DNA from 3 places in the Agromyces selenitireducens genome. Region 2 is predicted to be linked to each of the others. Evidence: predicted binding sites of a transcription regulator. Region 2 holds the regulator's gene; each other region holds the start of a gene.
What was found. The regulator LexA, encoded in region 2, represses DNA repair genes until DNA is damaged. The targets are predictions, from matches to a motif close to TCGAACANNTGTTCGA.
Positions count from the first base shown of each region.

Region 1: ACULK4_RS15820 (HNH endonuclease signature motif containing protein) is a predicted target of LexA. The motif match lies at 1,962-1,977, and genes of this name have one in related genera.
Region 3: imuA' (DnaE2-dependent mutagenesis accessory factor ImuA') is a predicted target of LexA. The motif match lies at 7,891-7,906, and genes of this name have one in related genera.

Region 1 covers NZ_CM188259.1:3,372,971-3,383,407, forward strand. Annotated here, with positions in the region: gene hutI (imidazolonepropionase) at 1-200, shown strand, start outside; gene ACULK4_RS15810 (DUF503 domain-containing protein) at 287-583, opposite strand; gene ACULK4_RS15815 (S66 family peptidase) at 750-1,793, shown strand; gene ACULK4_RS15820 (HNH endonuclease signature motif containing protein) at 1,997-3,619, shown strand; gene arr (NAD(+)--rifampin ADP-ribosyltransferase) at 3,728-4,156, shown strand; gene ACULK4_RS15830 (DUF2200 domain-containing protein) at 4,205-4,555, shown strand; gene ACULK4_RS15835 (DUF6510 family protein) at 4,557-4,814, opposite strand; gene ACULK4_RS15840 (ferredoxin reductase) at 4,814-5,623, opposite strand; gene ACULK4_RS15845 (sulfite oxidase-like oxidoreductase) at 5,620-6,213, opposite strand; gene ACULK4_RS15850 (molybdopterin molybdotransferase MoeA) at 6,323-7,576, shown strand; gene mobA (molybdenum cofactor guanylyltransferase) at 7,573-8,220, shown strand; gene ACULK4_RS15860 (DUF6457 domain-containing protein) at 8,217-8,477, shown strand; gene moaA (GTP 3',8-cyclase MoaA) at 8,529-9,596, shown strand; gene ACULK4_RS15870 (MoaD/ThiS family protein) at 9,613-9,867, shown strand; gene ACULK4_RS15875 (molybdenum cofactor biosynthesis protein MoaE) at 9,959-10,437, opposite strand, start outside.
Region 2 covers NZ_CM188259.1:1,640,143-1,650,579, forward strand. Annotated here, with positions in the region: gene ACULK4_RS07650 (class I SAM-dependent methyltransferase) at 1-76, opposite strand, end outside; gene hflX (GTPase HflX) at 118-1,647, shown strand; gene ACULK4_RS07660 (methylenetetrahydrofolate reductase) at 1,865-2,851, shown strand; gene metE (5-methyltetrahydropteroyltriglutamate--homocysteine S-methyltransferase) at 2,848-5,193, shown strand; gene lexA (transcriptional repressor LexA) at 5,273-5,989, opposite strand; gene ACULK4_RS07675 (LysM peptidoglycan-binding domain-containing protein) at 6,219-6,596, shown strand; gene ACULK4_RS07680 (histidinol-phosphate transaminase) at 6,669-7,763, shown strand; gene hisB (imidazoleglycerol-phosphate dehydratase HisB) at 7,808-8,422, shown strand; gene hisH (imidazole glycerol phosphate synthase subunit HisH) at 8,419-9,057, shown strand; gene priA (bifunctional 1-(5-phosphoribosyl)-5-((5-phosphoribosylamino)methylideneamino)imidazole-4-carboxamide isomerase/phosphoribosylanthranilate isomerase PriA) at 9,161-9,907, shown strand; gene ACULK4_RS07700 (SseB family protein) at 9,891-10,437, shown strand, end outside.
Region 3 covers NZ_CM188259.1:2,043,444-2,053,880, reverse strand. Annotated here, with positions in the region: gene ACULK4_RS09535 (DUF3097 domain-containing protein) at 1-786, opposite strand, end outside; gene ACULK4_RS09530 (MFS transporter) at 838-2,004, opposite strand; gene ACULK4_RS09525 (error-prone DNA polymerase) at 2,099-5,563, opposite strand; gene ACULK4_RS09520 (DNA polymerase Y family protein) at 5,563-7,107, opposite strand; gene imuA' (DnaE2-dependent mutagenesis accessory factor ImuA') at 7,104-7,874, opposite strand; tRNA gene ACULK4_RS09510 (tRNA-Leu) at 8,145-8,228, opposite strand; gene ACULK4_RS09505 (M20/M25/M40 family metallo-hydrolase) at 8,399-9,697, shown strand; gene ACULK4_RS09500 (undecaprenyl-diphosphate phosphatase) at 9,746-10,437, shown strand, end outside.

The DNA.
Region 1 (10,437 bases), 1.7 Mb from region 2:
GCATGACCCCGGCCGAAGCCGTCTGGGCGGCGACCGCGGGCGGGGCGGCGGCATTGCGGCGAACGGATGTCGGCGCGCTGCGGCCCGGCGCGCGCGCCGACCTCACGCTGCTCGACGCGCCCTCGCACGTGCACCTGGCGTACCGACCCGGAGTGCCGCTCGTCGCGGAGACGTGGAAGGACGGCGCGCGCGTCGCGTGACGCCGGCGAGCGTCCACGAACGGTCGGGTCGCACTTTGCGGCTCGGCGATTCATGGACACTCGCCGGCCTACGGACGCAGCGCGAATCAGTCGTCGTCGCTGCGACGCAGGCCGCGTCGCGCCGACAGCAGCGTGAACTCGGGATGCGCGGCGACGAGCCGTTCGGCCCGATCGAGCACCTCGGTGACGCGCTCGGCTTCCGAGCTGACGACCCCGACGCCGATGGCTGCGCGGCGATGCAGGTCCTGCGCGCCCACCTCGGCGACCGACGCCTCGGTCGCTCGTCGCAACTCGGCGAGCACGGGCCGCAGCACGCCGCGCTTCTCCTTCAGGGAGTGCACGGCGCCGAGCAGCAGGTCGAACTCGATCCACCCGATCCACACGCGGACAGCCTCGCACAACCTCGGCGCCGGCTCCCTCGAATGGCGATCACCGGCCGGACGGCCGCATCTCACCGAACCGGCGATTCGACCATCGGTCCGCCGTTCTGAGCTGCTTCGGCGGTGGGTCGTCGACACCTCGCGACGGTGATTGGATGGGCAGGTGCCCGTGCCCGTGTTCGCATCCCCACCCAAGCTCGCTCCGGGTGACCGGGTCGCGATCCTGTCACCGGCCTGGGCGGCGCCGGGGTTCGCGCCTGCGGTCCACGAACAGGCCATGCGTCGACTCGTCGCCGAGACCGGACTGGTGCCGGTGGAGTACCCGACGACCCGCCTGCTCGACGCCTCCGCCGAGGCTCGCGCCGCCGACGTGAACGCCGCGTTCGCCGACCCGAGCATCCGGGCCATCCTCGCGACCATCGGGGGCGACGACCAGATCACGGTCATCCCCCACCTGGACGCCGACCTCGCCACTGCGGATCCGAAGATGTTCGTCGGCTACAGCGACAACACCAACCTGTCGAATTGGCTGTGGTCACTCGGGATCCCCGCGTACTACGGCGGATCGACGCAGGTGCACCTCGGTCCGGGACCGCGGATCGACGACATCCACCTCGCCTCGCTCAGGGCAGCCCTCTTCGACGGCGGCGAGCTCGAGATCGTCGACCCCGGGGAATCGGAGGACTTCGGGCGGGACTGGCGCTCGGATCGCGCCCTCACCGACTTCGGCGAGCGCGAGCGGACCGAACCGTGGACCTGGTCGGGACCGGCGCGCGTTGCGACGGGCCGAACCTGGGGCGGATGCCTCGAGGTCGTCGACCAGCTCGCGATGGCCGATCGCCTGCCGCCGCTCGAACGCCTCGAGGGGGCGATCCTGCTCCTCGAATCCAGCGAGGAGCTGCCGCCGGCGGCACTGATCCAGCGGTGGGTCCGGGCACTCGGGGAACGGGGCGTCCTCGCCGCCGTCGACGGAGTGATCGTCGCTCGACCGCCCGTGAGCACTCCCGAGGACATCCCTCCGGCTGCAGAGCGCGCTCGCCGGCGCGCCGCACAGCGCGATGCGGTGATCGCCGAGATCGCCCGCTACAACGATCGAGCCGTCGTCTGCGTCGGAGTTCCCTTCGGTCACACGCGGCCGCAGTGGATCCTCCCGTACGGCGGATCGGTCCGACTCGACGGTCGAACCCGCTCGATCACCGCGGACTACGGCTGACCGTCGCCGGGAGCCTGGCGCCTGGCGCCTGGCGCCTGGTCAGCGTCGGCAATGACAGGCGAAGCCTTCTGATCGATGCCCCCCGAACTCCCGCGCACCGGCGACCTCCGCCTGCTGCGCGACCGCGTCCGACCCCCTCGATTCCGGCCGCCGAGTTCTTCACAACGGTCGAACATATGTTCGAATCTCGGTAGGATGGACGCATGCCCACCGCGATCGCCGAGCCGCCCGCAGAGCCGGTCGCGGCCGCCGAGGTATCGGCCTACGCGCTCACGCAAGACGGCCTCGGCGCACTCGTCGACGCGGCCGTGCAGGCACGGAGGATCGAAGCGATGCAGGCGGCGGTCCGCGTCGAGGTGATCAACCTCGCCGTCGACTACGCCGAGCGCAGCGCGGTCGCGTTCACGTCCCCGGCGGTGTCTGCCGGGCAGCGTCGGGAGCTCGCACGTCGAGCGGTCGTGGCCGAACTCGCCACCGCATTGCGCGTCCCGGAGCGCACGATGCAGCGTTGGGTCTCCGATGCGTGGGAGCTCGCGCACCGGCTGCCGGCGGCACTCTCCGCACTCCGCGCGGGGACCATCGACGAAGCGCACACGCGCGTGATCATCGACGAGACGACCGATCTCGATGACACCACTGCACGGAGCCGCCTCGACCGCGACCTCGCGTTCCGCGCCGAGTCGACGACCGCGGCCGGGCTGCGACGGATCGCACGTCGGCTGAGGGAGGAAGTCCTCGCCGAGACGCTCGCCGAGCGGCATGCACGCGCCCGTGCGGAGCGTCGGATCGAACTCGAGCCCGCCCGCAACGGAATGGCCTGGCTTCACCTGCACCTCTCCGCCGCCGACGCGCTGGTGATCCACGACCGGATCCACCGCATCGCCGGCGAAGCTTCCGGCCGACGACACGCTGATCCTGCACCGTCGTCGGGTCGCGATCATCCCGGCGGGCCGGCAATCGCCCGCGTGGAAGACCAGGAATCACGAACGCTCGATCAACTTCGCGCCGACGTCGCCCGCGACCTGCTGCTCGACGGCGTCCCGCCCGTCGGGGATGCGTTCCACGTCGCCGCCGCGACGATCCGGCCGACCGTGCACGTCACCGTGCCCGTGCTCACACTGCTCGGCGAAAATCTGCCGGGTGAACTCGACGGATACGGGCCGATCGATGCCGACACCGCGCGAGAACTCGCTGCACATGCGCCGTCGTTCACGCGCCTGCTCACGCATCCGGTGAGGAGCACGGTGCTCGATGTCGATCGCACGACGTACCGGCCTCCGGCCGACCTGAGCCGATGGTTGCAGGTGCGCGACCAGACCTGCCGGTTCCCCGGCTGCGCCCGGCGCGCCGTGCGCTGCGACCTCGACCACACCGACGACTGGGCCGGTGGCGGCCGCACCGCGTTCGACAACCTCGCCCACCTCTGCCCCGCCCACCACCACCTCAAGCACGAGACCTCGTGGTCGGTCGCACACCTCGGCGACGGCACCCTCGAATGGCGATCCCCGGCCGGGCGAAGACATCTCACGGAACCCGCGGTGCGGATTCCGGCGGTATCGACTCCCGCAGTGCAGCGTCCCGCAGTGCCGAGTCCCGCAGTGCCGACTCCCGCAGCGCAGCGTCCCGCAGTGCCGAGTCCCGCAGTGCCGAGTCCCGCAGTGCCGAGTCCCGCAGCGCAGCGTCCCGCAGCGCCGAGTCCCATGGCGCCGACAGCGGTTCGAGCCGCGCAACCCCGACTAGCACGGGTGTCGGCGCGTTCGAGCGACGGGTCATCGAGCGCCGCGTCCTCGGGGAGTGCAGGGTCGAGCACCGGGCCGCCGTTCTGAGCTGCATCGGTGGCGCATCGCTCCACCAGCGTGCATCACGACCGCACTCGTCGGCGCCGCGAACATGGGCTAGAGTCCCGATCCGAACGACATAGGGAGTGTGTGCACATGACGAACGCACCGACGCCGTTCGAGATCCATGAGTCGGGCGCCTACCTGCATGGCACGAAGGCGGACCTGACGATCGGCGAGGTGCTCGAACCGGGCCGACGGTCGAACTACGGCCGCGAGCGGACGGCGAACCACGTCTACCTCACCGAGACGCTCGACGCGGCCGTGTGGGGCGCCGAACTCGCCGCGGGCGAGGGCCGCGGCCGCATCTACCTCGTGGAACCGACGGGCTCTCTCGAGGACGACCCGAACGTGACCGACAAGCGGTTCCCCGGAAACCCCACACGGTCGTACCGGACGCGCGAGCCGGTGCGCGTCATCGGCGAGGTCGTGGACTGGGCGGGGCACCCGCCCGAGCAGGTCCAGGCCATGCGCGACCACCTCGACGCCCTGGAGCGTCAGGGCCTCGACGTCATCGACGACTGATCGAACCGACTGATCGAACCGACTGATCGAACCAAGGGACACCGCATCATGGCCGGACACCGGATCTTCGGGATGAGCTTCGCGCGCATCCACCCGCTCTACGTGCAGAAGGCGGAACGGAAGGGCCACACCAGGGATGAGGTCGACCAGGTCATCCGCTGGCTCACCGGCTACGACCAGGCGAGCCTCGAGGAGGCCATCGCCGACGGTCGCGACATGGAGGCCTTCTTCGCGAAGGCGCCGGCGTTCAACCCCGACGCGACGCTCATCACGGGCGTGATCTGCGGCGTCCGAGTCGAGGAGATCGAGGATCCGCTCATGCAGCGGATCCGGTACATGGACAAGCTCGTCGACGAGGTCGCGCGCGGCAAGAAGATGGCGTCGATCCTGCGCGGCTGAGCTACCTCCGCACCTCGATCGCGCTGACCCCGGCGAGGTCGATCCATGCCCGCTCCCCCGTGTCCACCAGCACGGCGAGCACGTTGTCGCACGTCGCGCATCGCACGACCGTGCCGGCGCCGCTCACGTAGACCATCGCGCGCGCGAACTCGGCGACGGTGCCGCATCCGTTGCACCGGCCCGTCGTGGTGGTGATGTCGAACGAGAAGAAGTCGGCGAGCGGGCCGGCGAGGGCGTTGCCGTCGAGGTGACCGGTCATCACGTGCCTCCGTATCGTTCGGTGCGGATGTCGCGGGGCTCGTGGCCGAGTTCCACGAGCCAGTCGGCGACGCGCTCGACGAAGCCCGTCGAGCCGCACACGTAGACCCGCGGCCGTTCGGCGGGCGGGATCACGGCGGCGGCCAGCGCCTCGCGCGTGATGCGCCCGGGCGGCGCCGACCAACCGTCGGGCGCACGCCGCGTGTACACGAGGCCCAGCTGCAGGGGTGCGGATGCCGTGGCGAGCGCCGCCCACTCGTCGGCGAAGTAGACGTCGTCGGGGGTGCGCACCGAGTACAGCAGCCGGAACGGCGTCGGATCGTCGGCGTCGGCGTGCGCCTGCGCCATCGCGTAGAGCGGCACCACCCCGGAGCCGCCGGCGATGAGCTGCACGGGGCGCGCGTCATCCGTCACCGCGGCCGGCCGCCACACGAAGAACGCGCCCAATGGACCGTGCACCTCGAGCTGATCGCCGGCCCGCAGCTCGTCGACCAGGTACGGCGACACCTCGCCGTCGGGCAGCTTGTCGACCGCGAGCACGACCCGCGTCGACCGGCCCGACGAGGCGATCGAGTACGAGCGGGTCGCGGTGTACCCGTCGGGCGCGGTGAGCCGCACGTCGAGGTGCTGGCCGGCCTCGTTGCCGGGCCAGCCGTCGACGTCCAGCTCGATACGGGTCGCGTTCGGCGTCTCCCGGTGCGTCGCGGCGACCGTGGCGACATGCCATCCGGCGCGCGGCACCGCGCGCAGCGCCGAGCGCGGCGACGCGCCCGCCGACGCGACCGGCGGTGCGGCCCCGTCGGCGCTCACCAGTACCGCTCCTCCTTCCACGGGTCGCCCCGCAGGTGGTACCCGTTCTGCTCCCAGAACCCGGGCTCGTCCTCGGCCATCATCTCGAGGCCGCTCACCCACTTCGCGCTCTTCCAGAAGTAGAGGTGCGGCACGAGCAGGCGCGCGGGCCCGCCGTGCTCGGGGTCGAGCGGTTCGCCGTCGAACTCGAACGCGACCCACGCCTTGCCGTCGAGCAGGTCCTCGAGCGGCACGTTCGTCGTGTACCCGCCGTAGCTGTGCGCCATCGTGTACTCGAAGTCGGTCTCGACGTCCTCGAACAGCGTGTCGAGCGACACGCCGCGCCATCCGGTGCCGAGCTTCGACCAGTGCGTGACGCAGTGGATGTCGGTCGTGACGTCCTCGATCGGCAGGGCCATGAACTCGTCCCACGTCCACGAGCGCGAGGCGCCCGTCTCCGTGCGGATCGTGAACGACCAGTCGGCGGTGTCGATGTCCGGCGTCGGCCCGGCCGACAGCACCGGGAAGTCACTCACCAGCGTCTGCCCGGGCGGCAATCGGTCGTCCCGCTCGCGCCCGCGCCCCGTGAAACCCCTCGTGATGAACGACATGTCCGTCTCCTCCCGCTCGGGTCGGACGCCGTCGGGTTCGACACTAATGACACGGGCCCGCCATGTCACGGGCGGGTCGAGTCGTCGACACGAGGGCTACCGTGGGGACATGGCGACGTTCACGCCGGCGCCCCACGGCGTCGCTGCCCAGGTCTCGGTGGAGGCGCACCTCGAGCGCGTCCTCGCGACCGTCGCGCCGCTGCGACGGGTCGAGACCGTGCGACTCGCGGATGCCGCGGGGCGCACGCTCGCGGCATCCGTCGACGCCCGCGTCGACCTGCCCTCGTTCGACAACTCGGCGATGGACGGCTACGCCGTCAGGCGAGCGGATGTCGCGTCGGCCGCCGACGACGCGCCGGTCGTGCTCGACGTCATCGCCGACCTCCCGGCCGGATCGGCCGGCGACGTGACCGTGGGTCCGGGGCAGGCGGCGCGCATCATGACGGGCGCGCCGATCCCCGAGGGCGCCGACGCGGTCGTGCCCGTCGAGCGAACGGATGCCGCGACCGAGCGGGTCGCGGTCCTCGCCGCTCCCCGGCCCGCCCATCACATCCGTCGCCGCGGCGAGGACCTGCACGCGGGCGATCGCCTCCTCGACCCCGGCGTCGTCCTCGACGCCCGGCGGATCGCGGCGGCCGCGGCGGCCGGCCTCGCCGAGCTGCCCGTCGCCGTGGCACCGCGGGTCGCGGTCGTCGCGACCGGCAGTGAGCTCGTCGAACCCGGGGCTCCGCTCGGTCGCGGCCGCATCCACGACTCGAACTCGCTCCTGCTCGCCGGCCTCGTCGCCGAGGCCGGCGGCGTCGCGAGCGAGGTCCGGCGCCTTTCCGACGACCCGCAGGCGCTGCGCGACTGGCTCGATGGGCGGCATCCATGCGACCTCGTCGTCTTCGCGGGCGGCGTGAGCGTCGGCGCGCACGACGTCGTACGGCAGGTGCTGGGCGAACTCGACACGGTCGGGTTCGCGCGCGTCGCGATGCAGCCGGGCACGCCGCAGGCGTTCGGCGTGCTGCCCGACGGCACGCCCGTGTTCGGGCTGCCCGGAAACCCGGTGAGCGTCGCGGTGTCGTTCGAGGTGTTCACGCGGCCAGCGCTGCTCCGCATGCTCGGGCGCGCCGACGTGCGCCGACCGACGTGGCGGGCGGTCGTCGAGCACGGATGGCGCTCCCCCGCCGGGCGCCGCCAGTACATGCCCGTCGCGCTCGAGGTGCGCGACGGCCTCCCCGCGGTGCGACCGGCGACCGCGGGCGGGGCGGGATCGCACCTCGCCGCGGGGCTCGCGTCGGCCGACGGATTCGCGATCGTGCCCGAGGACGTGACCGACGTCGCCGCGGACGACCTCGTCGAGGTGGCGATCACGAGATGAGCACGCTCGACGCGGTCATCCTCGCCGGCGGACGCGCGACCCGGCTGGGCGGCGTGAGCAAGCCCGACCTCATGGTCGGCGGGCAGCGCCTGCTCTCGATCGCGATCGCCGCCGCCCGTGGGGCGGGCTGCGAACGCATCGTCGTGGTCGGCCCGGAAGAGCTCGAAGCGGACGGATGCCTGCACGCGCAGGAGGACCCGCCGTTCGGCGGCCCCGTGGCGGCGCTCGCGGCGGGGCTCGAGGCCCTCGGTGGTCGAGACACCGGGTCTCGAGACGCCGCTTCGCAGCTCCGCGACCAGCAGCAGGACGTCCTCGTGCTCGCCTGCGACATGCCCGACGCCCGATCCGCGGTCGCCCGACTCGTCGCGGCACGGTCGGCGGATCCCGACGCCGACGGCGTGTGCCTCGTCGACGCGTCCGGTCGCACGCAGTGGCTCGCGGCCGTGTACTCCCGGTCGGCTCTCGAAGGGGCACTCGACGCGATCGCCGAACCGGCCGGCGACCGCGCCGCGCTGCACGGCGCCGCGATGCGCCGGCTCGCGGCATCCCTCGACCTCGCCACCGTCGCCGACGAAGGCAGCACGCACGACATCGACACGTGGGGCGACCTCTCCCGCTCCACCGGACCGGAGGGAACGCCATGACCGAACCGCTCGCGCCCGAGGTGCTCGACGACTGGGTCGCCGAGGCCGCCGACCTGCTCGGCATCGACCCCGCCGACGTGCCCGTCGCCGAGGTGCTCGACCTCGCGCGCCGCGCGGCCCACGGCGTGGCCCGTCCGGCGGCGCCCGTGACGACCTTCCTGCTCGGCCTCGCCGTCGGCGCGGGCCGCCCCGACGACCTCACCTCGCTCAGCAGGCGCCTGGGCGATGCCGCCGAGGCGCACATGGACGAATCCTGACGATTCGGTCACGTCACCGCCCGGAAACGTGAGGGTGCGTATCGTGGAGGGATGACCGCCATCGCCCTCGGCATCCCGACGCTGCGTCGGGAGCCGTCGGCCGCGCCCTCGACCGATGGCCGACCGGATGTCACGGGGCTCGTCGACCGCTTCGGCCGGGTGGCGCACGACCTCCGCATCTCGATCACCTCGGCGTGCTCGCTGCGGTGCACGTACTGCATGCCCGCCGAGGGCCTGCCGGTCATCCCGCGCGACGAGCTGCTGTCGCCCGAGGAGATCGCACGGCTCGTCGGCATCGCGGTGCACGAGCTCGGCGTGCGCGAGATCCGCTTCACGGGCGGCGAGCCCCTCACACGTCCCGACCTCGTCGAGATCGTGCGCCTCAGCGCGCTCGCCGCGCCCGGCGCGCCGCTGTCGATGACGACGAACGGCATCGGGCTCGACCGCAAGGCCGAGGCGCTGCGCGACGCCGGGCTGTCGCGCGTGAACGTGTCGCTCGACACCCTCGACCGCGAGCACTTCACCCGGCTGACCCGCCGCGACCGGCTCCCGGCCGTGCTCGCGGGCATCGCCGGTGCCCACCGCGCGGGGCTCGGCCCGCTCAAGGTCAACGCGGTGCTCATGCGCGAGACCCTGCACGACGCGCCGGCCCTGCTGGCGTGGGCGATCGAGCACGGATGCCGCCTGCGGTTCATCGAGCAGATGCCCCTCGACGCCGACGAGGCGTGGCGCCGGGCCAACATGGTCGACGCCGGGGAACTGCTCGCCGAACTCGGTACGCGGTTCGCGCTCGAGCCGGTCGGCCGCGAGGACCCGGCGGCGCCCGCCGAGGAGTGGCTCGTCGACGGCGGGCCGGCGACGGTCGGCGTCATCGCGTCGGTGACACGGCCCTTCTGCGGCGCCTGCGACCGCACCCGGCTCACGGCCGAGGGTTCGGTGCGCTCGTGCCTGTTCGGCGACGACGAGACCGACCTGCGCGGCATGCTGCGGTCGGGCGCGTCCGACGCCGAGCTCGCCGACCGGTGGCGGGCCGCGATGTGGGCGAAGAAGGCCGGGCACGGCATCGACGACGTCGACTTCGTGCGCCCGGTGCGGACGATGGGAGGCATCGGTGGCTGACGGCACGACGAGCACGATGGACACCGCGACGGGCACGGTGCTGGTCCGCTACTTCGCGGCGGCCGCCGAGGCCGCGGGCGTCGAGGAGGAACGGCTCGACGCGGCGCCGACCCTCGGCGAGCTGCGCGACGCGCTCGTCGCGCGCTACGGCGCCCCGATGGCGCGGGTCGTCGCGAACGGCTCGTTCCTCGTCGACGGCGTGGTGCGCCGCGACCCCGCGACCCCCGTCGGCACGCAGGTCGACGTGCTGCCCCCGTTCGCCGGCGGCTGAGCCCGGCTGCGCCGCCGAGACGCTGCGTCCTCCCGCATCTCGAGGTCCGTTCGCTGCGGACCCGGCGATTCGACCGCCGGGGTGACACCGCTCAGAGGTTGACCCACTCGGTCGCGCCGCCGTCGAGGTGCTGGCGCTTCCAGATCGGGGTGCGCTCCTTGATGCGGTCGACGAGCAGCGCGCACGCGGCGAACGCCTCGGCACGATGGGGTGCGGCGACGGATGCCACGAGGGCGACGTCCCCGACCGTGAGCGCCCCCACGCGGTGGGCGGCTGCGACCCGCAGGCCCGTCTCGCGCGCGACCTCCGCGCACGTCTCGCGCAGGAAGCGCTCGGCCTCGGGGTGCGCCGAGTAGTCGAGTGCGGTGACCGCCTCGCCGTGATCGTGGTCGCGGATGACGCCCTCGAACGTCACGAGCGCACCGTCCTGCCGGGACTGCACGAACGCCTCGATCGCCGCGCGGTCGAGCGGCGCGTCGGTGACGAGTGCCAGGACCCCCGGCTCGGGCCTGCCGGGCTCGGGCCTGCCGGGCTCGGGCCTGCCGGGCTCGGGCCTGCCGGGCTCGGGCA
Region 2 (10,437 bases):
CGGCGAGCCGGACGGGGACGATGCGGAGCGAGCCGTCGTCGGCGGGCTTCGACGAGAAGTAGTGCTCCTGCGGCATACACGGGAACCTATCGCACGAACGGAAGTAGGCTGGACATGATGAACGACGCTGCACACGAGACCTCCGACGACGCCGTCGAGCGCGTGCTGCGCAGCGCCGACACCCGGGCCGGCATCGCGCGCTTCGGCGGCGGCGACGCCACGTCGATCCAGCGCGACGGCCTCGACCGCGGCCCTGCGGGCGACGGCCACGACGGCGAGCAGTACGACCGGGAGGAGCGCGCTGCGCTCCGACGCGTGGGCGGCCTGTCGACCGAGCTCGAGGACGTCACCGAGGTCGAGTACCGGCAGCTGCGCCTCGAGAACGTCGTGCTGATCGGCGTGTATCCACAGGGCTCGCTGGAGGACGCCGAGAACTCGATGCGCGAGCTCGCGGCCCTCGCCGAGACCGCCGGAGCGCGCGTGCTCGACGGCGTGCTGCAGCGCCGACCGCATCCCGACCCCTCGACCTACCTGGGCCGCGGCAAGACCGAGGAGCTGCGGCACATCGTCGCTGCGCTCGGCGCCGACACGGTCGTCGCCGACACCGAGCTCGCACCGAGCCAGCGGCGTGCGCTCGAAGACGCGGTCAAGGTCAAGGTCATCGACCGCACCGCCGTGATCCTCGACATCTTCAGCCAGCACGCCAAGAGCCGCGAGGGCAAGGCGCAGGTCGAACTCGCGCAGCTCGAGTACCTCCTCCCGCGCCTGCGCGGCTGGGGCGAGTCGATGTCCCGCCAGGCCGGTGGACAGGTCGGCGGCGCCGGCGCCGGCATGGGCTCACGCGGTCCCGGTGAGACGAAGATCGAGCTCGATCGACGCCGCATCCACACGCGGATGGCCCGGCTGCGCAAGCAGATCGTCGGCATGAAGCCCGCGCGCGAGGCCAAGCGCGCGAACCGCAAGCGCAATGCGGTCCCGTCGGTCGCGATCGCCGGGTACACCAACGCCGGCAAGTCGAGCCTGCTCAACCGCATCACCGGGGCCGGCGTGCTCGTCGAGAACGCCCTCTTCGCGACGCTCGACGCGACCGTGCGCCGCAACACGACCGCTGACGGCCGCGTCTACACGATCGCCGACACGGTCGGGTTCGTGCGGAACCTGCCGCACCAGCTCGTCGAGGCGTTCCGGTCGACGCTCGAGGAGGTCGCCGACGCCGACCTCATCGTGCACGTCGTCGACGCCGCGCACCCCGACCCCGCGAGCCAGATCGCGACCGTCCGCGACGTCATCGGCGAGGTCGGCGCCCGCGACATCCCCGAGCTCGTCGTCTTCAACAAGGCCGACCTCATCACCGCCGAGGACCGCCTCGTGCTGCAGGGGCTCGAGCCGAACGCCGTCTTCGCCTCCGCGCGCACGGGCGAGGGCGTCGCCGAGGTGCTCGAGGCCATCGGCCGCATGCTGCCCGACCCGGCCATCGAGGTCGACCTCCTGGTGCCGTACGACCGCGGCGACATCGTCTCGACGCTCCACGAGACCGGTCGCGTGCTCTCGACCGAGTACGTCGAGGACGGCACGCGGATCCGCGCGCTGGCCTCGCCCGAGCAGGCCGCGCAGCTCGCCGAGTACCGCGCGAGCGCGCTCGCGTAAGCACCCGCGCGCCCGGTCACGCGTCGTAACAACGGGGCGGATGCCGCCGACCCCGTCGTATCGTCGCTCCTGATCGTGGCGAGCGGCCGGATGCCGCCCGTCTGGAGCGACCGCCGAGCCCGGCACCCGCCCGCGAGACCCACCTGCCGTGACGGCCGGTCGGGCGCGGCGTGCCGTGCACTCGACCTCCCGTCGCGGCATCCGTCACAGGAGCGCCATGACTGGATACGATCCCGATTTCGGGGACTTCCGGCCGACGCCGCCGGTCTCCTTCGAACTGTTCCCGCCGCGCACGGACGCCGCCGCGCTCGCGCTCGGACGCGCGATCGACCGTCTCGCCGAGGTCGATCCGGCATTCATGTCGGTGACGTTCGGCGCCGGCGGTTCCTCGCGAGACCGGTCGCTGACGGTCCTCCGCCACCTGCTCGAGCACACCGACGTCGAGCCCATGGCGCACCTCACGTGCGTCGGCTCCAGTCACGCCGAGGCGAACCGACTGGTGCGCGAGTTCCTCGACGCCGGCGTGACGAGCTTCCTCGCGCTCCGCGGCGATCCGCCCGCAGGCGCCGACCCGGACGCCGGGATCGGCGACCTCGAGAGCGCCGCCGAGCTCGTGCAGCTCATCCACCGGGTGCAGGAGGAGCGCGAGCCGTTCGGGCAGGCGGGCGTCCCCGGCGTCCCGGGCGGATCGCGGATCCTCGAGCGCCCGCGGCCCGAACTGGTCGCCGTGGCCGCCTATCCGAACGGTCATCCTCGCTCCCGCGGGCTGGACCACGACGTCGACGTGCTGCTCGCGAAGGAGGTCGCGGGCTCGAACCTCGCGATCACCCAGCTCTTCTGGCGAGCGGACGACTACCTCGGGTTCGTCGAGCGGGCTCGTGCCGGCGGCGTGACCATGCCGATCCTGCCCGGCGTCATGCCCGTGACGTCGCCGACGCGGCTCGCCCGACTGCAGGAGCTCACCGGTGTGCCCGCCCCGGAGGAGCTTTCGGTCGCCCTCGCGATCGAGCCCGACGCCGACGCGCAGTTCGAGCTCGGCGTCGACTTCGCGGCCCGGCTCGCCGACGAGGTGGTCGCCGGCGGCGCACCGGGCCTCCACCTGTACACCTTCAACCGCCATGAGGCCGTGCTCGCCGTCCTGGACCGGCTCGGCCTCCTCACCCCCGCCCCCGCGGGAATCGAGAGGAACACGAGAACATCATGAACGCACCCGCATTCCCGACCGGAACCATCCTCGGCTATCCCCGCATCGGCCGCCGCCGCGAGCTCAAGCACGCGGTCGAGGCCTTCTGGGCCGGCCGCATCGACGCGTCCGAGCTCGAGGCGCGCGCCGCCGGACTCCGCGCGGCGACGCGCGACCGGCTCGCCTCGCTCGGCCTCGGCCGCGACGACTCATCGATCCCGGAGTCATTCTCGTTCTACGACCAGGTGCTCGACACCGCGATCGCGGTGGGCGCGGTGCCCGACCGGTTCCGGCGCCTCGCGAACGAACGCGGAACGATCGACCTCGCGGGCTACTTCACCATCGCCCGAGGCGAGGGAGACGACGCCCCGCTCGAGATGACGAAGTGGTTCGACACGAACTACCACTACCTCGTCCCGGAGATCGGACCGGACACCGCGTTCGCGCTGCACGCCGAGCGCATCGTCGCCGGGTTCGCCGAGGCGAAGGCGGCCGGCTTCCTCACCCGTCCGGTCCTCGTCGGACCGGTCACGTTCCTGCTGCTCGCCAAGGCCGCCGACGGGGCGCCCGAGGGCTTCCGCCCGCTCGACCGCCTCGTCGACCTCGTGCCCGTGTACGCCGAGTTGCTCGCCGAGCTCTGCAGGGCCGGCGTCGAGTGGGTGCAGCTCGATGAGCCCGGGCTCGTGAGCGAGAGCATCGACGAGCCGCGCGGCCGCGTCATCGAGGCGCTCGGCGCCGCCTACGACGCGCTCGGCACGGCCGCCCGCCGCCCGCTGCTGTTCGTCGCGGCCCCGTACGCCGGCCTCGGCGACGCCCTTCCCGCCCTGGCGGCTGCGCCGGTCGAGGCCATCGGGCTCGATCTGGTGCGTGGCCGGGTGCCAGAGCAGCTCGATCCCGCGACGGCGGCGGGACTCGCCGCGAAGACCCTCGTCGCCGGCGTGATCGACGGACGCAACGTCTGGCGCGGCGACCTGGACCGCGCCTTCGACCGCGTCGAGGCGCTGCGCACCCTCTCCGGGAGCGTCTCGGTGTCCACGTCGACTTCGCTCCTGCACGTGCCGCACGACGTGGCCGATGAGACCGCGCTCGACGCGGGGCTCGCCGGCTGGCTCGCGTTCGCCGACCAGAAGGTCGCCCAGGTCGCGACCCTGGAACGCGGCCTCGTCGCCGGACGAGCGGCGATCCAGGCTGAGCTCGACGCGGCATCCGCTGCGCTGGCCGAGCGGGCCGCGGCGCCCGGCGTCCGCGTTCCGGCGGTTCGCGATCGCCTCGCCGCGCTCGACGACGCCGCGTTCTCGCGCGCGGCGAGCGACGCACGCGCCGCCGCACAGGAGGACCTGGATCTGCCCGCACTGCCGACCACGACGATCGGCTCGTTCCCGCAGACGACCGAGATCCGCCGTGCACGCGCCCGGCTGGTGAGGGGCGAGCTGACGGATGCCGCCTACCGCGAGCTCATGCGCGAGGAGATCGCCCGCGTCATCTCGCTCCAGGAGGACCTCGGCCTCGACGTGCTCGTGCACGGCGAGCCCGAGCGCAACGACATGGTCCAGTACTTCGCCGAGTTGCTCGAGGGCTTCGCGGTCACGGAGCACGGCTGGGTGCAGTCGTACGGCTCGCGCTGCACGCGCCCGTCGATCCTCTGGGGCGACGTGGCGCGGCCCGCGCCCATGACGGTCGAGTGGTCGCAGTACGCCCAGTCGCTGTCGGACAGGCCCGTGAAGGGCATGCTGACCGGCCCGGTGACCATCCTCGCGTGGTCGTTCGTGCGCGACGACCAGCCGCTCGGCGACACCGCGCGCCAGGTCGCGCTCGCGCTCCGCGACGAGATCGCCGACCTCGAGCGCGCGGGCATCCGCATCATCCAGGTCGACGAGCCGGCTCTGCGCGAGCTGCTTCCGCTGAAGCGCGCGGACCAGCACGCCTACCTGGAGTGGTCGGTCGGGTCGTTCCGTCTCGCGACGGGCGGCGCGGCGCCGGCCACGCAGGTGCACACGCATCTCTGCTATTCGGAGTTCGGGGTCGTGATCGACGCGATCCGGGAGCTCGACGCCGACGTGACGTCGATCGAGGCGGCGCGCAGCCGCATGGAGGTGGTCGACGACCTCGCCGCGAGCGGCTTCGACCACGGCGTCGGCCCGGGTGTCTACGACATCCACTCGCCCAGGGTGCCGGGCGTCGACGAGGTGCGGTCGCTCCTCGAGCGCGCGGTCGGCGGCGTGCCGGCCGGCCGGCTCTGGGTCAACCCCGACTGCGGCCTGAAGACGCGCGGATACGACGAGACGGTCGCGTCGCTGGCGAACATCGTCGAGGCCGCGCGCGCCGTGCGCGAGCGCGTCGCGGTCGGCGCGAACGCGGGCTGACGGCAGGCGAGGGCGGATGCCGCGGCAGTGGGCCGTGGCATCCGCCGCCGGTCGTTCGCGGTGGCGTCGCGGCGCGGCGTCAGACGGCGCGGAGGACCGCCACGACCTTGCCGAGCACCTCGGACTCGTCGCCGAGGATCGGCTCGAAGGCCGTGTTGCGGGGGAGCAGCCAGGTGTGGCCGTCGCGCTGGCGGAAGACCTTGACGGTCGCCTCGCCGTCGAGCATCGCCGCGACGATCTCGCCGTTCTCGGCGGTGGGCTGCGAGCGCACCACGACCCAGTCGCCGTCGCAGATCGCGGCGTCGATCATCGAGTCGCCGACGACCTTGAGAATGAACAGCTCGCCCTTGCCGACCAGCTGGCGGGGGAGCGGGAAGACCTCCTCCACCTGCTGCTCGGCCGTGATGGGCACACCGGCGGCGATGCGCCCGACGAGGGGCACCATGGTCGCGTCGCCGATCGGTGCGGGCTCGGCGGTCGACTGCCGTGGCTCGGAGCCGGGGACGTCGATGAGCACCTCCAGTGCGCGGGGACGGTTCGGGTCGCGACGGAGGTAGCCGGCGAGCTCGAGCTGGTTGAGCTGGTGGGTGACGCTGGAGAGCGACGAGAGGCCGACAGCGTCGCCGATCTCGCGCATGCTCGGGGGATACCCGCGCTCGGCGACCGAGCCGCGGATGACGTCGAGGATCGCGAGCTGCTTGGCGCTCAGCGTCTTGCGCCGACGCGACCGGCCGCTCGTGCCGCGCGCCCGGTCGGTGTCGATACTCACGTGCTGGCCTCTCGTCGGGGCCGCCATGGCCCGGATGTCGGTGGTCGGTGTTCGACTGTCGTCGGACATTCGAAACTGTATCCGCCCAGCGCGCTCGCGACAAACATCTGTTCGAGTGTGTCGCGGAATCCGGGGCCGAAACCCACCCGCGGGCTCCTTGCAGGTTCGATTGTTCGAAGATATATTCGGAACACAGCTTCGCATCCGGCCTTCCCGGCCGAGGGTCGGGTGCGAAGCCATCCCGAGGAGGTGCGGAGTGAGTGCAGTGCTGATGGGGTCGACCGGTGGTCGGCCGATGCCCGAGTTCGCCCGGCCCGTCGTGCGCTCGCGGCTGCGACTGACGCGCCGCGGCCGGATCGTGCTGACCGCCCTCGCCGCCCTGCCGCTCGTCGTCGGAGTCCTGGTCGGGTCGCTCTCGTCCGGCGGCGCCGTCGCCGGCATCGACGGCGGCGCTACGCCCGCGACGTTCGAGACCGTCGTCGTCGGAACGGGCGACTCCCTCTGGGTGATCGCCGAACAGATCGCGCCATCCGAAGACCCGCGCGACGTGATCCTCGAGATCATGCGCCTGAACGGCCTCGCCGACGCGGTCGTGCAGCCCGGTCAGCGCCTCGCGCTCCCCGTCGTCGACTGACGGCCGCGGCGAGCACGTCATCGACCGCCGCACACCGAGGGAGCTGCAGCCGCGCGCGGATAGCATTGATCGGTGACGAGTCTCGACGACCTGCCCATCCGCGACGACCTGCGCGGCAAATCCCCGTACGGTGCACCGCAGAAGACCGTGCCCGTCGCCCTCAACGTCAACGAGAACACGCATCCCGTCCCGGAGGACGTGGCGCACGACATCGTCGCGCGCGTCGCAGGCGCGATCATCGGCCTCAATCGCTACCCGGACCGTGAGTTCAGCGACCTGCGGCTGGCGCTCGCACGATACCTGGGGCACGGACTCCGGCCCGAGCAGCTGTGGGCCGCCAACGGCTCCAACGAGGTGCTGCAGCACATCCTCCAGGCATTCGGCGGTCCAGGGCGCACCGCGCTCGGCTTCGCGCCGACGTACTCCATGTACGGGCTGCTCGCCTCGGGCACCGGCACCGGCTGGATCACCGCCGACCGCGACGCCGACTACGAGCTCTCGCCCGAGACGGCGGTCGCCGCGATCGAACGGCACGACCCGGAGATCGTGATGCTCTGCTCGCCGAACAACCCGACCGGCACGCCGCTGTCCATCGAGACGATCGCCGCGGTCGCCGACGCCGCGCGCGGCGTCGTCGTGGTCGACGAGGCGTACCAGGAGTTCGCCGAGCCTGGCGCGCCGAGCGCGCTCACCCTGCTCGAGGGCCGGCCGCGCCTGCTGGTCTCGCGCACGATGAGCAAGGCATTCGCGTTCGCCGGTGCGCGCGTCGGCTACCTCGCCGCAGACCCCGCCGTGGTCGACGCGCTCCGGCTCGTCCGGCTGCCGTACCACCTCTCGGCGCTCACGCAGGCGGCGGCGCTCGGCGCGCTCGCGCACTCCGGCGAGATGCTGGCGATGGTCGACGAGATCCGCGGGCAACGCGAGCGCATCGGCCGCGAGCTCGGCGCGCTCGGCTATCGTCCCTATCGCAGCGCCGCGAACTTCGTGCTCTTCGGCGGCGTCGCCGATCCGCACGCCGTGTTCGAGGCGCTGCTCGAGCGCGGCATCCTCATCCGCGAGATCGGCCTGCCCGGGTGCCTTCGCGTCACCGCCGGCACCGAGGCCGAGACCACCGCCTTCCTCGAGGCGATGGCGGCGTTGACGCCGCCCGGCTCCGCCACGACCTGACCCACCACCCGGCAACCCACGGACCCGCTGAATAGGATGACCGCATGACCACCGACCGCCCCACTCGCACCGCGCGCGTGCAGCGCGAGACCAGCGAGTCGAGCATCGATCTCTCCATCGACCTCGACGGCACCGGCACGAGCGACATCGAGACGAGCGTGCCGTTCTACGACCACCTCCTCACGGCGTTCGCGAAGCACTCGCTGACCGACCTCACCGTGCGCGCGAAGGGCGACATCGAGATCGACGTGCACCACACCGTGGAGGACGTCGGCATCGTGCTCGGCACGGCGATCCGGCAGGCGCTGGGCGACAAGCGGGGCATCTCGCGGTACGGCGACGCGCTCGTGCCGCTCGACGAGGCGCTCGCGCAGGCCGTGGTCGACATCTCGGGCCGGCCCTACCTCGTGCACGCCGGTGAGCCCGCGGGGTTCGAGTTCCACCTCATCGGCGGCCACTTCACCGGCTCGATGGTGCGGCACGTCTTCGAGGCGATCACCTTCAACGCCGGGCTGACGGTCCACGTCACCGTGCTGGGCGGCCGCGACCCGCACCACATCGCCGAGGCCGAGTTCAAGGCGTTCGCGCGCGCGTTCCGCCAGGCGAAGGCGTACGATCCGCTCGTGACCGGCATCCCGTCGACGAAGGGCGCGCTGTGACCCCCACGCCTCGCGTGGCGGTGCTCGACTACGGCTCGGGCAACGTGCACTCGGCGGCCAAGGCGCTCGAGCGTGCCGGAGCCGACGTCGAGCTCACTGCCGACCGCCGCACCGTCATGGAGGCGGACGGGCTCGTCGTCCCCGGCGTCGGCGCCTTCGCCGCCGTCATGGACGGGCTCCGGGCCGTCCGCGGCGACGAGCTCATCGACCGGCGGCTCGCGGGCGGCCGGCCGGTGCTCGGCATCTGCGTGGGCATGCAGGTCATGTTCGAGCACGGCGTCGAGCGGGGCGTCGACACCGAGGGGCTCGGCGAATGGCCCGGAACCGTACGCGAGCTCCCGTCGGACGTCCTGCCGCACATGGGCTGGAACACCGTCGAACCCGATGAGGGCTCGGTGCTCTTCGCCGGAATCGAGCACGAGCGGTTCTACTTCGTGCACTCCTACGCGGCACAGGAATGGCATCTCGACGTCATCCCGCCGTTCCCGCAGCCGAAGCTGACCTGGGCCCGGCACGGCGGGCGATTCCTCGCCGCCGTCGAGAACGGCCCGCTGTCGGCGACGCAGTTCCATCCCGAGAAGTCGTCGGATGCCGGCATCCGACTGCTCGCCAACTGGATCGGCTCGCTCGCCTGAGGCGGGCGGACGAACCGGTTCGCCATGACCGGCCCGCAGCGGACTAGGATGCTGTGACTGTGCCGAAGTCGCGAATCTCGCGGCATCCGATTCGAGGACAGTGATGAGTGAGTTCAGCAAGAGCCCCCGCCTGGTACTGCTTCCGGCAGTCGACGTGGCGGGCGGCAAGGCGGTGCGCCTGACGCAGGGCGAGGCGGGCACCGAGACCAGCTACGGCGACCCCGTGGACGCCGCGGCGGACTGGGCCGACCAAGGCGCCGAGTGGATCCACCTCGTCGACCTCGACGCCGCCTTCGGCCGCGGGTCGAACGCGGGCGTGCTGAAGAAGGTGATCCGGCAGGTGCGCGGCGTGAACGTCGAGCTCTCCGGCGGCATCCGCGACGACAAGTCGCTCGAGCACGCGCTCGAGATCGGCGCCAAGCGCATCAACCTCGGCACGGCCGCGCTCGAGAACCCCGAGTGGGCGGCGTCCGTCATCGCGCAGTACGGCGAGGCCATCGCCATCGGGCTCGACGTGCGCGGCCACACGCTCGCCGCGCGCGGCTGGACCAAGGACGGCGGCGACCTCTGGCAGGTCATGGATCGCCTCGAGGCCGCCGGCGCCGCACGGTACGTCGTCACGGACGTGACGAAGGACGGCACCCTGCAGGGCCCGAACCTCGAGCTCCTGCGCCAGATCATGGAGCGCACGCGGCGACCCGTCATCGCGTCGGGCGGCGTCTCGAGCCTCGACGACATCGCCGCCCTCCGCCAGCTCGTACCCCAGGGGCTCGAGGGCGCGATCATCGGCAAGGCCCTCTATGCGGGCGCGTTCACGCTGCCCGAGGCGCTGGATGTCGCATCCCACTGACCCGGCTGCGGACTCGGCCGGTCGGCCCTGGGCAGGCCGTTCGTTCCAGTCGAACCCGCATGCGGGCGACGACGGACGGATGGCGCCCGAACTCGCCGCCGCACTCGCACGCTTCCGCGCGGGCGACGGGGGGCAGGCCGACGTGGTCGCCGCGTTCGGCGCGTCGCGGCTGCTGATCCCGCTCCTCGCCGAACTCGGCGACGGCGGGACCGAGGTCGGCGCGCACGGCCACGCCGTCGACAAGAGCCAGGAGCTCTCGATCGTCACGGTCGAAGGACCCGACGGTCGCCGCGTCCTGCCCGTGTTCGGCTCGGTCGAGGCCATGTCGCGCTGGAACCCGGTCGCGCGTCCCGTGCCGGCTGACGGGGTGCGCGTCGCACTCGCGGCGGCCGACGACGGCACCGAGCTCGTGGTGCTCGACCCGGCGAGCCCGACCGAGTTCGTGCTGCGCAGGCCCGCCGTGTGGTCGGTCGCGCAGCAGCAGCACTGGCGACCGCCGTTCGAGTCCGACGCGGTGCGCGGCGCGTTCG
Region 3 (10,437 bases), 400 kb from region 2:
CTGCCCGAGGATGCGCTGCCACGCGCGCGCGATGTCGGACTGCTCGGCGTGCGGCCAGCCGAACGCCGCGCACACGCCGTGCTTCCATGACGTGCCGCGCGGGATCGTCGGCCACGCGTCGCGCCCGAGTCGGGCGGGTTTCACCGCCTGCCAGATGTCGATGTACGGGTGGCCGACGACGAGCACGTGTCCGCGGTGTCGGCCCCGCATGACCGAGTCGGCGATGCGCTGCTCCTTCGAGCCGGGGACGAGGTGGTCGACGAGCACGCCGACCCGGCGCGCCGGACCCGGCTGGAACCCGTCGAGCACCTCGCCCAGCACGTCGACGCCCTCGAGGTACTCGACGACCACGCCCTCGACGCGCAGGTCGGCGCCCCAGATCTTCTCGACGAGCTCGGCGTCGTGGCGCCCCTCGACGAAGATGCGGCTCGGTAGGGCGACCTTCGCCGGTCCGGATTCCGTGGCGAACGACCCCGATGCCGTCCGAAGGCGACCCTGGGGTGCGGCGGCCTTCGGCGCGACGAGCCGCACGGGCTCGCCGTCGACGAGGAACCCGTGGCCGAGCGGGAACATGCGCGTTCGCCCGTGGCGGTCCTCCAGCGTCACCGTCTGCTTCTCGACGCCGACGACGGCGCCGCAGTACCCGTCGGCGGCGAGCTCGACGACGAGGTCGCGGGTCGCGGGAACCTCGGGGATCGTGCGGCGACCGGCGGCACGCCAGTCGCCGGCGAGCACGTCATCGCCGTAGCGGTCGGGTCCGGAGCGATCGTGACTGTGGGCGGGCACCGCACGAGGCTAGCGGATGCCGCATCGCGGGGGGCCGCGACACGACGCCGCTCAGGCGGCGGTCGCCGTCCTCGCGCGCCGAGCGAGCGCCGCCGTCCACGCCGCGCCCAGCCCGGCGATCGCCGCCGCGACCGCGAACGCCCACGGGATCCCGAGCGGCGCCGCGACGAACCCGAGCAGGATCGGCCCGATCCCCAGTCCGAGGTCGATCGCGGCACTGCCGGTGCCCGACGCGATGCCCCGTTCGGACGGTGATGCGGTCGCGAAGATCGCGGAGAAGAAGGCGGGCGTGCTGAAGGCGACGCCGACCGCCATGACGACCGTGGCGACGAGGAAGCCGGCCGGTTGCTGCCAGGCGGCGGCGACGACCGCTCCGACTGCGATCGTGACGAGCGCCGCAGTGCCGAGCGCGAGCGATGGGACGCGATCGGGCACGCGCGCGAAGGCGATCCGGCAGACCACGACCGTGCCGCCGTACACGAGCAGCACCACGCTCGGATTCTCGAACCCGGTGCGGGTCGCGTGCAGCGATGCGAAGGCGAGGAGGCCCCCCATCGCGATGAGCGACGTGAGGAATCCGAGCGAGGCCGGGATCGCGGGCCGGTGGATGATGCGCATCGGTTCGTTCGCCACGGGACGGGTGGTCCGTGTCTCTCCGACGATGAGCACGATCGCGGCGGCGAGCGCCGCGACGGCGGCCGCGCCCATCCAGACGGCCGCGTAGCCGCCGGCGTCGAGGAGGACCTCGCCGATCGGCGGACCGAGCGCGAGCCCGAGGTAGAGGCCGAGGGAGTTGTACGACAGGGCCTCGCCCATGCGCTCCGGCGGCGCGATGTCGGCGAGCGCGGCGAAGCTCGCGACGAAGAACGCGGCCTCGCCGACGCCGCCCAGGAGGCGGAGCGCCACGACGACGACCAGCGAGTCGGCGGTCGCGGTGAGCGCGAGGGCGCCGGCAGCGAGCAGGGCGCCGCCGACGAGCAGCGGTCGGCGACCGAACTGGTCGGCGAGCCGCCCGGCGATGGGCCGCAGCACGAGGGCGGACACCGCGAACGCGCCGAAGGCGATACCTGCGGCGGCCTCGTTCCCGCCGATCGGGCCGACGACGTACAGCGGCAAGGCGAAGATCGCCATGCCGTCGGCGGTGAAGTAGGCGAGATCGGCTGCCGCGAGGGCGACGAACGCCGTCGTGATGAGCGGTGCACGCGTCGGCCGGGCCACGGGAACGCTCCGTCAGCCTGCCGATGCGACGGTGCGCACGGCCATGCTCCAGCGTATCGCCGCTGTCGCGCGGCTGCAGGGTCCACCGCGCGACTCAGCGGAAGTCGCGCGACCGGTTCGACGTCGACACGGTGAGCGGCTCGAAGCGGTCGGCGACGAGGTTCACGACGCCCTCGCGTGAGCGCTCGAGGATGCCGCGCACGACCATCGCGGGCGCCTCGCGGGCGATGCGGCGGTACCTCGTCCAGACGCCGACGCTCGCGATCACGTTGAGCGTGCCGGACTCGTCCTCCAGGTTCATGAACGTGATGCCGCTCGCGGTCGCCGGACGCTGCCGGTGCGTGACGACCCCGCCGACCTCGATGCGCCGGCCCGACTCCGCCTCGGTCAGCCGATCGATGCGGACGACGCCACGCGTGTCGAGCCGGTCGCGCACGTGGCGGATCGGGTGGTCGTCGGGGGAGATGCCCGTGGCCCACAGGTCGTAGACGACCTGCTCGGCGTCGTTCAGCAGCGGCAACAGCGGCGGCTGCACGACCACGACCGCGCCGGGGAGGTAGTCGGCGCGGTCCTGCGCGGCCTCGCCCGCGAGCCACAGCGCCTGCCTGGGCTGCAGGTCGAAGCACTCGAACGCACCCGCCGCGGCGAGCGCTTCGAGCTGGGCCGCGTCGAGGTCGGCGCGACGCGACAGGTCGGCCATGTCGCGGTAGGACCCGTGCTGCTCGCGCTCGGCGACGATCCGCTCGGCCACCTTCGCCCCGATCGAGGTGACGTCGGCGAGGCCGAGCCGCACCGCGAACGCGCCGTCGCGGCGGTGCTCCGTCGAGCGGTCGGGCGCGTCGCGGTCGAACGGGCCGATGGGTGGCTGGGTGGCGTCGGCGCAGCCCGGCATGCCGGTGGGGCGACGGATGCCGCGTGCCCCCGCCGCGGCATCCGACGCCGTCTCATCGGGGTCGGCCGTGCCGGCCGTGCCGGCCGCCTCGAGCCCCGCGTGCACGCCCGACCGCGCGAGATCGGGCCGGAGCAGCTCGACCCCGTGCCGCCGTGCGTCGGCCGTGAGGGTGTGCGGCGAGTAGAAGCCCATGGGCTGCGCGCGCAGCAGCGCCGCGAGGAACGCGGCCGGGTAGTGCAGCTTCAGCCACGAGCTCGCGTAGACGAGCAGCCCGAAGCTGATCGCGTGGCTCTCGGCGAAGCCGAAGTTCGCGAACGCCTCGATCTTCTCGTAGATCGCGTCGGCCACGTCCGGGGCGATGCCGTTGCGCTCCATGCCCGCGTAGAGCTTCGCGCGCAGCCGCTCGATCTTCTCGACGCCGCGCTTGGAGCCCATCGCCCGGCGCAGCAGGTCGGCGTCGGCCGCGTCGCAATCGCCGACCGCGACGGCCATCTGCATGAGCTGCTCCTGGAACAGCGGCACCCCGAGCGTGCGCCGCAGCACCGGTTCGAGCTTCGGGTGCAGGTAGGCGACCGGCTCTTCGCCCGTGCGGCGGCGGATGTACGGGTGCACCGCACCGCCCTGCACCGGCCCGGGCCGGATGAGCGCGATCTCGACGACGAGGTCGTAGAAGCAGCGGGGCTTGAGTCGGGGGAGCGTGCCCATCTGCGCACGCGACTCGACCTGGAACACCCCGATCGAATCGGCGCGGCACAGCATGTCGTAGACCGCCGGTTCCTCCTTGGGGAGCGTCGCGAGCTCCCACTCCTCGCCGGTGTGCTCGCGCACGAGATCGAACGTGTACTGCAGCGCGGCGAGCATGCCGAGGCCGAGCAGGTCGAACTTCACGAGGCCCATCCACGCGCAGTCGTCCTTGTCCCACTGCAGGACCGTCCGGTTCTCCATGCGGGCGTGCTCGATGGGGCACACCTCGCCGACGGGCCGGTCGGTGAGCACCATGCCGCCCGAGTGGATGCCGAGATGCCGGGGGAACGTCAGCAGCTGCTCGGCCAGCTCGACGACGGCCGGCGGGATGTCGTGGTCCTGCGTCTCGACGACGGCGCCCCAGCGCTCGACCTGGCGCGACCAGGCATCCTGCTGGCCGGTGGAGTAGCCGAGCGCCTTCGCCATGTCGCGCACGGCGCCCTTCGGGCGGTAGCTGATGACGTTCGCGACCTGCGCGGCGTTGTGCCGGCCGTACTTGCCGTAGACGTACTGGATGATCTCCTCCCGCCGGTCGGAGTCGAAGTCGACGTCGATGTCGGGCTCCTCGTCGCGCAGCGACGACAGGAACCGCTCGAACGGCAGCTCGTAGAAGATCGAGTCGACCCCGGTGATGTCGAGCACATAGCAGACCGCCGAGTTCGCCGCCGAGCCGCGACCCTGGCAGAGGATGCCCCGGCGCCTGGCCTCCTGCACGAGGTCGTGCACGATCAGGAAGTAGCCGGGGAAGTCCTTCTGCTCGATGACGTCGAGCTCCTTCGCGAGTCGCTCGCGCACGTGGCCGGGTACGCCCGGGTAGCGCCGCTCGGCGCCGCGCCACGTGAGCTCGCGCAACCACGACATGGGCGTGTGCCCCTCGGGGACCTCCTGCCGGGGCAGCTTCGGCCGGGCGCTCCGCAGCCGGAACGTCAGGTCGCGCGCGAGCTCCACGGAGTGCGCGACCGCGCCGGGGTAGCGGTCGAACCGGGCGAGCATCTCGGCGCCCGAGCGCAGGTGCAACCCGTCGGAGGCAGGCAGCCACCCGTCGAGCTCGTCGAGGCTGCGCCGCGCGCGCACCGCGGCGAGCGCCGACGCGAGCCGGTGCTCATCGGGGGTCGCGTAGTGCACGGCGTTCGTCGCGAGCACGGGCAGGCGCGCACGGGCGGCGAGCTCCGCGAGCGCGTCGTTGCGCACCTGGTCCATCGGGTCGCCGTGGTCGGTGAGCTCGACGACGACGTGGTCGCGCCCGAACAGCGCGACGAGTCGGTCGAGCTCGCGCCACGCGGCATCCGCCCCGCCCGCGCCCGCGAGCGCCCGACGCACCGCACCCTTGCGGCAGCCCGTCGAGATCACCCAGTGGCCGTCGGCTCGCGCCGCGAGTTCGTCGAGGTCGTACACCGGGCGGCCCTTCTCACCGCCCGCGAGCTGGCCCGCGGTGATCGCCGAGGCGAGCCGGTGGTACCCCTCTTCTCGAGCGGCGAGCACGAGCAGGTGGTCGCCCTCGGGGTCGGCCGCGCCCATCTGCGGCTCGGTGAGCCCGAACGACAGCTCGGCGCCGTAGACCGTGTCGAGCTCGGGGTACGCCTCGGCGGCTTCGGCGAACCGCACGATGCCGTAGAACCCGTCGTGGTCGGTGATCGCGAGGCCCGTGAGGCCCAGGCGGTGCGCCTCCTCGACGAGCCGTTCGGGTCCCGAGGCGCCGTCGAGGAAGCTGAACGTCGAGTGCGCGTGCAGCTCGGCGTACGGCACGATCGGCCCGGTCGGCCGTTCCTCGGCCTCCTGCGAGGGGCGGTACGGATGCCGCTTCCGGCTCCACCCCGGACTGTCGCCGCCGTCGGCCAGCACCTTCGAGGTGCTCGGTCGCTGTCGGTCGGAGAGCCGGCGTTCGAGCTCCGACCACGGGATCTCGGGGTTGTTCCAGCCCATCAGTCGTACCTCGCCTCGGCCCACCAGCCGTCGGCGTCGCGCACGAGCAGCCACGCGCAGCCGTCGTGGTCGACGACCTGGAACCGGTGCACGCGCCGGGCCCGCTCGGCATCCCACCAGCGTTCGACGACCGGCCACGGGCCCGCCCACGCCCGAACGGGCGACGGTCGTGCGCCGGCCACCGCGAAGGAGACGGGCGCCGCCGAGATCGCCCCGCGGGCGTCGACGGCGACCGGCGTGCCGCCCTCGTCGGCGAGCGCCACCGACATCCGCTCACGGAACACGCTCGCAGGCGCGAGTGCGGGCAGGCTCCCCGGCCATGGCGCCTCGGCCGCCCCACGCTCGGGTGCGCGATCGCCCCACGGCACGAGCACCTGCCGGTCGACGAGCATGCGACCGCCGCCGACCGCCGCGGTCACGACGCCCTCGTGCCCGAGCATGCTCTGCACGCGCGTGAGCCCGTGGTGCACGCGCTCGTCGGGCCCGCCGCCCCACAACCCCTCCTCGTGATTGCCCGTGGAGTCGACGCGCTCGGGCACGATCCGCAGCCGCACGATCGCGGCCTCCAGCCCCGCATCGGCAGTGCTCCCGCCCTGCAGCTGCCAGCGCACGCGGTCGACCACGTCGGCGGGCGTGAACCAGTGCGGGTGCAGCCAGCTGCGGCTCGAGTGCCCGCCACGGTCGTCGTCGAGTTCGATGCGGATGCCGGTGCACACGAGCCGCACGGCCCGCATCCGCTCGATGAACTCCTCGGCCCGCACCCGGAACGCGAACGCGAGCTGGTCGATTCGCTCGAGCGGGGGCTCGAAGTGCTGCTCGACCTCGAAGTCGGGCGGCGGCGTGCGCGGCGCCACGCGAGACTGCTCGCGTCCCGCCGCCCGGTCGTGCGCGAACGCGCCCGCCGCTCCGAACCGGCGCCGCACGTCATCGTCGGGCAGCGCCGCGAACTCGCCGAGCGTGCGCACGCCGAGGCGGTGCAGGAGCGTCGTCGTGCGCGCGTCGGTCACGAGCGACACCGGCAGCGGCGCGAGGAACGCGGCCGCGCCACCGGCCGGCACGACGTGCACCGAGGTGCCGCGACCGGCCCGCGCTGCCTGCTCGGCCGCGAACGGGCCGTCGGCGACACCCACCCGGGCACCGGCGACCCCGAGCCCGGCCGCCGCATCGAGGAGCGCCCGCGCCGCGGCATCCTCGCCCCCGTAGTACCGCGACGGACCCCGCGCACGCATCGCGAGCGTGCCCGGCCGGAGCACCTGCAGGCCCGGCACGATCGCCTCGATGCCGCGCACGACCGGCTCGAACGCCCGGTGGTCGAGCGCCGCGTCGTACTCGAGCACCGTGAGCGCGGTCGAACGGTACTGCGCCTCGCGGAGCCGCAACCCGCGCGCCACGCCGTCGCGCCGTGCCGTGGCCGAGCACGAGTGCACGAGTCCCTTCTCGGTGAGCGCCACGGGGAGCGCAGGGTCGACGCCGTGCTCGCGGCACGCCGCGAGGACCGGCCAGTCGGGGCACCACAGCACGATGGTGCGCACCGCCCCGCTCACGACGCCCTCGCCGCGAAGTCGGGCCGGTGCATCATGCCGCCGACGTCGTGGGCGACGGATGCCGCGCCGCGGGCGGTCGCCTCGACCCCCTCGTCGACCGCCGCGAACCCCAGGTCGCCCGCGGGCAGCCGCAGGCGCCGCCGGCTGCCCCGGCCGACCTCCCCGCGACCCGTGACCCGGACCATCACCTCGCGTTCGGCGAGGTGCCCGTGCCCGTGCCCGAGCCCGGACCACTCGCTCCGCTCGAGTTCGAGCCGCGCGTCGCTGCCCGGCCAGTCGCCGTCGACGAGCAGTAGCGCGCCCCGCTGCCGGAGCCGTGCCGCGAACCGCGACGCCTCGGCCGGCGCGAGCCGCCCCACTGGCCGAACGGCCACCACCGGGATCACGTCGGCGAGCGCCGCCGCGACCGTCAGCCACTGCCGCCCGGGATCGGGCACGAGCACGAGCCGCTCGAGGTCGACGCCGAACCGGGCCGCCGCCTCGACGCCGAACTCGGGGATGCCCGCGACCGCGACCCACCGCCCGCTCCGCGACGGCCCCGCGAGCGCGGCCATGAGCAGCGTGACCGACCCCTCGACCTGCACGACCGCGCCCTCGCGGAGCGCGCCGCCCGGCAGCACCGCGGCGAGCGCCGGATGCGTCGGCACGGCCCGCGAGTCGAGCCGGGTGGCCTGCATGCCGCGGATGCGCGCCTGCAGTTCCTCGACGCGCTCCACCCGGCCCGCCGCCGCTGCGGAAGCGGTCGGCCCGGGTCGGGGAGCGGTCATCGTCACCACTCAATGTTCGAACACATGTTCGAATACGGCAAGTCGCCGATGCCACGCGTCCACGCCCCCGACCGGGGGTCGCTTCGGCTCTTCCCCTCGTTCGACCCTGTGCAGAATTCAGGATCGAAGGGTGCGAGGAGGGCCTCCCGGGAGCGATACACCGCGCCCAGGGGGTGGCGGCGTCGGTTCGCTCCTGAATTCTGCACAGTGCACGACCACGCGTTAACGCGAGAAGGCCGGATCCGAAGATCCGGCCTTCTCGACAACGCGTGCGCGAGGGGGGACTTGAACCCCCACGCCCGTTAGGGCACTAGCACCTCAAGCTAGCGCGTCTGCCATTTCCGCCACCCGCGCGTTGCCGTGGACCCCTGATCCCTCAGCGGCCGTAGAAGACATTAGCACGGTTTTCCGGGCCCGCTGAACACGCGCGGACGCCCGCCGACGCTAGCGTGGACCGCATGGCCGAGACCACCCCGACCGACGCCCGACCGACCTCCGCGGAGGCCGCGGCAGCGGCCGCCGGCCTGCCCGACGACCTCGACGAGACCGGGGTCATCGCGCGCGACCTCATCCGGTTCGACACCACGAACCACGGCGAAGGCCGCTCGAACGGCGAGCGCGAGGCGGCGGAGTACGTCGAGGCGCGCCTGCGCGCGATGGGACTCGAGCCGGCCGTCTTCGAGGCGGCGCCGCGCCGCACGAGCGTGGTCGCGCGCGTTCCGGGCGCGAACCCCGACAAGCCCGCGCTCGTGCTGCACGGCCACCTCGACGTCGTCCCGGCCGATCCGCGCAACTGGAGCGTGGACCCGTTCGCCGGCGAGATCCGCGACGGCATGCTGTGGGGTCGCGGCGCGGTCGACATGAAGGACATGGACGCGATGATCCTCGCCGCGGTCGGCGACATCCTCGCCGAGGGAAGGCTGCCCGAGCGCGAGCTCGTGCTCGGCTTCTTCGCCGACGAGGAGGCCGGCGGGCTGTACGGTGCGAGCTGGCTGGTCGACGAGCACCCCGGACTGTTCGCCGGCGCGACCGAGGCGATCAGCGAGGTCGGCGGGTACTCGATCACGGTCGGCGATGAACGGGCGTACCTGCTGCAGACGGGCGAGAAGTCGCTCCTCTGGGTTCGGCTCGTCGCGCACGGCACTGCGGCGCACGGATCGCGCCTGGTGCGCGACAACGCGATCACGCGGCTCGCCGAGGCGGTCGCGGCGATCGGGCGCCGAGAGTGGCCGCTGCGACTCACCGACACCACGCGCGAGCTGCTCGCCGCGATCGCGGGCGCGCTCGGCGTCGATCCGGAGCAGGTGTCGCCCGACGAGCTCGCGCTCGCGACGGGGTCGGCGTCGGGGTTCATCACCGCGACGCTCCGCACGACGTCCAACCCGACGCTGCTCGATGCGGGCTACAAGCACAACGTGATCCCCGACCGTGCCGAGGCGCTCGTCGACATCCGCACCCTGCCGGGGGAGGAGGACGCGGTCCTCGCCGAGATCCGCGAGCTCATCGGCCCCGACATCGAGATCCAGACGGTGCATCGCGACGTCGGCCTCGAGGCGCCGACGCGAGGCCCGCTGGTCGACGCCGTCACGCAGGCCCTGCAGGCCCACGATCCCGAGGCGACCGTGTTCCCGTACCTCCTGAGCGGCGGAACCGACAACAAGTCGCTCTCGCGCCTCGGCATCGCCGGCTACGGCTTCGCGCCGCTGCGGCTCCCGGCCGACATCGACTTCCCGGCGATGTTCCACGGCGTCGACGAGCGCGTGCCGCTCGACGCACTAGTCTTCGGTAGGCGGGTCCTCCGCGACCTCCTGCTCGCGTACTGAGGTCCGCGCACCGACGTACGTCCCACCACTCCCGACCACGACGGTCCCGTGCCCTCCGCCGTCCGGAGGGCGGAAGGCGATACCCAGTTGCTCGAAGCGATCATCCTCGGCCTCGTGCAGGGACTCACCGAGTTCCTGCCGATCTCGTCGAGCGCGCACCTGCGAATCCTCGGCGAGTTCCTGCCCAATGCGGCCGACCCGGGGGCGGCGTTCACCGCGATCACGCAGCTCGGCACCGAGGCGGCCGTGGTCGTGTTCTTCTGGCGCGACATCGTGCGGATCATCCGCCACTGGTTCGGGTCGCTGGCCGGTCGCGTGCCCCGCAACGACCCGGATGCGCGCATGGGCTGGCTCATCATCGTCGGCTCGATCCCGATCGTGGTGCTCGGCCTGCTGTTCCAGGATCAGATCGAGACCGTCTTCCGGTCCCTGTACGTCGTCGCGACGATGCTCATCGTGTTCGGCATCGTGCTGGGCCTCGCCGACTGGGCGGGCGCGAAGCGCCGCAAGCTCGACGACCTGACGGTCCCGCACGGCATCTACTTCGGCCTGGCCCAGTCGCTCGCGCTCATCCCCGGCGTCTCGCGCTCCGGCGGCACGATCACCATGGGCCTGCTGCTCGGCTACGAGCGCGCTGCCGCGGCGCGGTACGCGTTCCTGCTCGCGATTCCCGCGGTGTTCGGGTCGGGCTTCTACCAGCTGTTCAAGAGCTGGGGCGAACCGGCGGTGTACGGCCCGCT